Regions from separate parts of the Pararhizobium sp. LjRoot255 genome, predicted to be linked through region 1. Evidence: predicted binding sites of a transcription regulator. Region 1 holds the regulator's gene; the other holds the start of a gene.

Region 1 (3,276 bases):
ACCTCATCGAGGATCAGAAGCAGGCCGTATTCGTCGCACAGCGAGCGCACTTCCTGCAGGAATTCCTTCGGTACCGTGCGGATGCCACCCTCGCCCTGGATCGGCTCGATCAGGATCGCGGCGGTTTCCTCCGTGATGGCCGCTTTCAGCGCCGTCATGTCGTTGAACGGAACCTGATAGAAACCCGGGGCCTTCGGACCGAAACCCTCGAGATACTTTGCCTGACCGCCGGCCGCGATGGTCGCCAGCGTCCGGCCGTGAAAGGCGCCTTCGAAGGTAATGATGTGGAACTTTTCCGGATGCCCCTTGGAGAAGTGATAGCGCCGCGCGGTCTTGATCGCGCATTCCAGTGCTTCCGCACCCGAATTGGTGAAGAATACCTTGTCGGCAAAGGTGGCTTCAGTCAGCCGGCGGCTCAGGCTTTCCTGTCCGGGGACCTCATAGAGATTGGAGAGGTGCCAGACCTTGTCCGCCTGCTCCTTCAGCGCCGAAACGAGGTGCGGATGGGCATGGCCGAGCGAATTGACCGCGACACCGGCGGCAAAATCGAGATAGCGCGTGCCATCCTCCGCAACCAGCCAGACGCCTTCGCCGCGCTCGAACCGCAAGGGGGCGCGGGCATATGTGTCATAAAGCGGCGTGGCATCGGCCATGGCGCATGTCTCCTCAATCATCACGGTGATTGTTTCGGCTCAGCTCGGACTGAGGTCAGCCCTTAAAAAATCAAAATGCCGCCTCGCGGCGGCAAAATCACTATCTTCATTTCGCACCGCAATGTCAACAAAAGCCGGTAATTTGCGGCAATTCACGCCGCCAGCGCGACATCGATTTTTTTGACCGTACGCTCTTGCAAAAATGCCACGCATGCCAAGCAAGTTGGGGAAAACTCGAAAATCGATTCGCTCGGATTCCGGGGACTCTTGTCAGCGAGTCCCCCTACCTCTACCTTAACAATTAATTACTAGAACGCATGCGGCGGACCTAGTCACCAAAAGAGTTATCGCGTTTCAGCCTCGGAGTTCGTCCGGGGTACGGTGGAGGATTCGACCATCACCAACGCTGTGAATGGAGAAAAGACCATGAACTGGACTGACGAGCGGGTCGAGAAACTCAAGAAGTTGTGGTCAGAAGGATTGAGCGCGAGCCAGATCGCCGCGCAGCTCGGCGGCGTCAGCCGAAACGCGGTCATCGGCAAGGTGCACCGGCTTTGCCTGCCCGGCCGTGCCAAGGCCGGCGGCAGCACGGCAACCACCGCCCGCGCCAAGCGTCCGGCGACATCCGCACCGCGCGCGCCGAACTACGCTGCGCGCGTCACCACCCGCACCGTGACACGCACCACGGGCGCCACCGTCATGAAGGAACAGGTGGAAATCGACGCCATCGAGGACCAGGACGTCGCACCGGTCGGCAACGTGGTCGTGCCGATGTCCCGCCGCCTGGTGCTGACGCAGCTCACGGACCGCACCTGCAAGTGGCCGATCGGCGATCCTATGAAGGAAGAGTTCCATTTCTGCGGCAATGACTCGCCGGATACATCGCCCTACTGCACCTTCCACGCAAAGCTGGCTTACCAGCCCTCTGGCGAGCGCCGCCGGGCTCGCTGAGACGCCGCGAACAACTGAACATGAAAAAGGGGCCGGCCCCATTTTCATGTTTCACTCATATGCGGTCAGCTTTCCAGGGAATAGCCGGCGCCGCGCACGGTGCGGATCACATCCTGCATGTTGGAGAAGTTCAGCGCCTTGCGCAGGCGGCCGACATGAACGTCGACCGTGCGCTCGTCGACATAGATGTCGTGGCCCCAGACGCCATCCAGCAGCTGCGAGCGCGAAAAGACGCGGCCGGGCGAGGCCATGAAGAATTCCAGGAGCCGGAACTCCGTCGGCCCGAGGCGGACCTCGCGGGTCTTGCGGTGAACGCGGTGGGTTTCACGGTCAAGCTCGATATCGCCGCATTTCAGCAGCGTCGACAGCACTTCCGGCTTCGCGCGCCGCAGCATCGCCTTCACCCGCGCCATCAGCTCCGGCGTCGAGAACGGCTTGACCACATAGTCGTCAGCGCCCGTGGCAAGCCCGCGGACCCGCTCGCTCTCTTCACCGCGCGCCGTCAGCATGATGATCGGCAGGCGCTCGGTTTCGGAGCGTTGACGAAGCCTGCGGCACAACTCGATGCCGGAGACGCCCGGCAGCATCCAATCGAGGATCAGGAGATCCGGCAGGCGCTCCTGCAGCCGGATTTCCGCTTCGTCGCCGCGGTTGATCGTATCGACTTCAAAGCCTTCGGCCTCAAGATTGTAACGCAGGAGAACGCTGAGCGCCTCCTCGTCTTCGACAACGGCAATTCTTGGCAGCATGCGGTCTCAACTCCTTGACGCCTTGCCCTCATTGCAAGGGCTCGTCCGGCGGCCCGAAAGCCGTCGGGCAGTCAAATGCCTAGATTTCACTTACCTATTTCCGATCCGGCGCGGCGATCAGTTGCCGATCGCGCCGACGGTGTTGGCGGTATCGTCCTTCGGACGTTCCCCGACAGGCTGGGAGCCGGTCGCCATGTAATAGATCGTTTCGGCGACATTTGTCGCATGGTCGCCGATGCGTTCGATATTCTTGGCGCAGAACAGAAGATGCGTGCACGGCGTGATGTTGCGCGGATCTTCCATCATGTAGGTCAGGAGCTCGCGAAACAGCGACGTGTAGATCGCATCGATTTCGTTGTCCCGCTCACGGATGCTGTTGGCCTTTTCCGGCGACCGCGACGCATAGACGTCGAGCACTTCCTTCAGCTGCATCAGCGCGAGTTCGGCCAGGTGCTCCAGCCCGCGAGCCAGCTGCCGCGGCAAGCTGGCGCTCGAAACGGCGATCACCCGCTTGGCCGTGTTCTTCCCGAGATCGCCGACACGCTCAAGATCGGCAGCAATACGGATGGAGCCCATCAGTTCGCGCAGGTCGGATGCGACCGGCTGGCGTCTTGCGATGGTGACGATCACCTTCTCGCCGATCTGGCGTTCGGCCTCATCCATGATGGCGTCGTCGGAGATGACCTTCTGGGCGAGCGCCAGGTCGGCATTGACCAGTGCCCGCACGGATTCGGCGACCATCTGCTCGGCAAGGCCGCCCATCTCGGAGATGCGCCGGTTCAGGTATTTGAGATCTTCGTCATAGACGGAAGCAATGTGCGTGGACATGATCGTTTTTCCTTGTGTTCATGGTCCCGGTTCCAAGCGCGCCGCGCTCGCCACATGGGAAAGCGGCAAGGCATGGCGTCAGCCGAAGCGGCCCA
Region 2 (3,276 bases), 2.4 Mb from region 1:
GATCTGCGAAACGGCGCGCAGATGGGTGCTGTAACGGCCTTCGACACCGCAGATCAGCGCGTCGGCTTCACCACGCCGGACGGCGAGGGCACCGATAACGGTCTGGTTGGTTCTGACGATCGTGCGCGCCGCTTCCGGAATGACGCCAAGGCGGCCGACCAGCGAGAAATACTCATCGACATAGTCACGGAATCGCGGATCGCCTTCCGGATTGACCACCTCGAAGTCGGTGTCCGGGCGGATGCGCAGACCGTAGCGCTTCAGGCGCGTCTCAATGATCTGCGGGCGGCCAATCAGGATCGGGCGGGCCGTGTCTTCTTCCAGGAGCACCTGGGCTGCGCGCAGCACACGCTCATCTTCACCTTCGGAGAAGATCACCCGGTTCTTCTGGGCGTTCTTGGCTGCGGCGAAGATCGGCTTCATGATGAAGCCGGACCGGAAGACGAAGCGGTTGAGCTGGTCGAGATAGGCGTCGAAATCGGTGATCGGCCGGTTGGCGACGCCGCTTTCGGCGGCAGCCTTGGCGACAGCCGGCGCGATGCGCAGGATCAGACGCTGGTCGAAGGGCGAGGGGATGAGGTAGTCCGGGCCGAAGACCGGCGTTTCGCCGGAATAGGCGCGCGCCGCGACGTCTGACGGCTCTTCTCGGGCAAGGGCTGCGATGGCACGCACCGCGGCCATCTTCATTTCCTCGTTGATCGTGCGGGCGCCGCAATCGAGCGCGCCGCGGAAGATATAGGGGAAACACAGGACGTTGTTGACCTGGTTCGGGAAGTCCGACCGTCCGGTGCAGATCATTGCGTCAGGCCGAGCGGCACGGGCAATTTCCGGCATGATCTCCGGATTGGGGTTGGCAAGCGCCATGATGAGTGGTTTTTCGGCCATCTGCACCAGGAGTTCCGGCTTCAGAACGCCGGCTGCGGACAGGCCGAGGAAAACGTCGGCACCGGCGATGCTGTCAGCGAGGACACGGTTTGCGCTGTCCTGCGCATAGACCGACTTCCACTGGTCCATCAGCACTTCGCGGCCGACATAGACGAGGCCTTCGAGATCGTGCACCCAGATGTTTTCGCGCCGAGCGCCGAGCGTGACGAGGAGATTGAGGCAGGCAAGGGCTGCGGCGCCTGCGCCGGACGTGACGATCTTTGCCTTGGCGATATCCTTGCCGGCGAGTTCGAGGCCGTTGAGAATGGCCGCGGCGACGATGATTGCTGTACCATGCTGGTCATCGTGGAAGACCGGGATATCCATCTTCTCGCGCAGCTGGCGCTCGACCTCGAAACATTCCGGCGCCTTGATATCCTCAAGGTTTATGCCACCGAAGGTAGGCTCCAGCGCTGCGACGACATTGACCATCTGGTCGATCTCGGGCGCGTCGATCTCGATATCGAACACATCGATGCCGGCGAATTTCTTGAACAGGACGGCCTTGCCTTCCATGACGGGCTTGGAGGCGAGCGGGCCGATATTGCCGAGCCCGAGTACGGCTGTTCCATTGGAAACGACGGCGACCAGATTGGCGCGGGCCGTGTAATCGGCGGCAGTCGACGGATCGTCGCGGATGGCAAGGCAGGGGGCTGCGACGCCCGGTGAATAGGCGAGCGCCAGGTCGCGCTGGTTGCCGAGCGGCTTGGTCGGCTGGATTTCAAGCTTGCCGGGACGCGGATAGCGATGGAAGAACAGCGCCTGTTCGTCAAGATCGCCGCTTGCTGGAACCGTAGGGGTCTTGGCTTTGTCGCCGGTGCTCATGTTCGTGAATCCTTGCCTTTTCGTCGCGGCTCTTTTTGCACGAAACGGAGGCCCCGTACAGTTTTGAACTACTCAATCACCTGCGGTTTTCCGCAACGGTCGTTTCAGCCGGAAAATGGCCGATCCACAGGCTGTCATTCTCCTGAAACAAGAGTCTGTTTTTGACAGGGGTAAAAGAGGCCCGATAGATCTGCGAGGCAGCATGACTGAGAAAGAGCAAGACCCAGCCATTCGCCGTTTCAGGACCCTGTTCATTTCCGATGTGCATCTGGGATCGAAAGCGGCCAAGACCGACTATCTTCTGGATTTCCTGCGTGTCACCGAGGCCGAGACGATCATCCTGGTCGGCGACATCGTCGATGGCTGGCGTTTGAAACGCAGCTGGTATTGGCCGCAGGCGTGCAACGACGTCGTCCAGAAGCTGTTGCGCAAAGCCCGCAAGGGCAGCCGCATCATCTACATTCCCGGCAACCACGACGAATTCATGCGCGATTTCCCCGGCGTGCATTTCGGCGGCATCGAGGTTGCCCAACGGCATATCCACGAGGGCGCCGATGGAAAGACATATCTGGTGCTGCATGGCGATGAATTCGATGTCGTGGTGCGCAACGCGCGGCTGCTCGCCTATCTCGGTGACTGGGCCTATGACATGGCGATCCTCATCAATATCGGGCTGTCCGCCGTCCGCCGTCGTCTCGGGTTGCCTTATTGGTCGTTCTCAGCCTGGGCGAAACTGCAGGTCAAGCATGCGGTCAATTTCATCGGCGAATTCCAGAAGGTGGTCGCCGACGAGGCGCGGCGGGAAAATGCCGATGGCGTCATCTGCGGCCACATCCATCATGCGGTGATGGAGGATATCGACGGCGTCCGCTATATCAACACCGGCGACTGGGTCGAAAGCTGCACGGCGATCGCCGAGCATCACGACGGCACGATGGAGCTGATCACCTGGCGCGAGTTGAGCGGCGTTCCTGCCGTTCGTGAGGATACGACCGAGGTCGAAGCGATGATGGCGCGGGCTCTATCGCAACAGGCGGCATAAAAGCGACCGAGCAACGACTGTAGGGAAATCTAGCTTCTAGCGCCGCTCGTAGGCGCTGTGATAAATCATGGATGCGTTCATCAGGTCCTTCCATGATTCCCTCGTCTCCGCCTCCTTATCGTGAGGATGCGCCGGCTTATTTCGTGCCGCGCATCGCCTTGCTCTTCTGTGCGCCATTGATCGTCAACGGTTTTGCCATGCCGTATTTTCCGGTCTGGTTGAGCACGCTCTCCCTTAGCGATGCCGAGATCGGTATCATTCTCGCAGTGCCGATGTTCGTGCGCGTCATCACGGCGCCGCTGGTCGGGCTCCTGGCAGACAGGATCGGCGAGCGCGCTCGCGTGCTCATCTGGTCGGCGGTTCTTTCGCTGTTGACGGGCCTCGCCCTCTTCGTCTCCCACAGCTTCTGGTTCGTGCTGGTCATCTGCGCGCTGCAGGGCGGCGTGTACTCGCCCTACGTTCCGATCGTTGAGGCGATCGCGCTG

The links. Region 1 encodes PhoB, which activates phosphate uptake and scavenging genes when phosphate is short. Its sites were predicted from a motif close to TGTCATNNANCTGTCAT; they were not measured.
Region 2: the regulator PhoB is predicted to act here: its motif matches at 1,882-1,898, upstream of ACSQ2W_RS16455 (UDP-2,3-diacylglucosamine diphosphatase).

What each region holds. Positions count from the first base shown of each region.
Region 1 covers NZ_CAXUPQ020000001.1:1,038,809-1,042,084, forward strand. The annotation lists gene ACSQ2W_RS05150 (aspartate aminotransferase family protein) at 1-653, opposite strand, end outside; gene ACSQ2W_RS05155 (GcrA family cell cycle regulator) at 1,080-1,604, shown strand; gene phoB (phosphate regulon transcriptional regulator PhoB) at 1,670-2,353, opposite strand; gene phoU (phosphate signaling complex protein PhoU) at 2,471-3,181, opposite strand; gene pstB (phosphate ABC transporter ATP-binding protein PstB) at 3,260-3,276, opposite strand, start outside.
Region 2 covers NZ_CAXUPQ020000001.1:3,430,904-3,434,179, forward strand. The annotation lists gene ACSQ2W_RS16450 (NADP-dependent malic enzyme) at 1-1,749, opposite strand, end outside; gene ACSQ2W_RS16455 (UDP-2,3-diacylglucosamine diphosphatase) at 1,952-2,791, shown strand; gene ACSQ2W_RS16460 (MFS transporter) at 2,884-3,276, shown strand, end outside.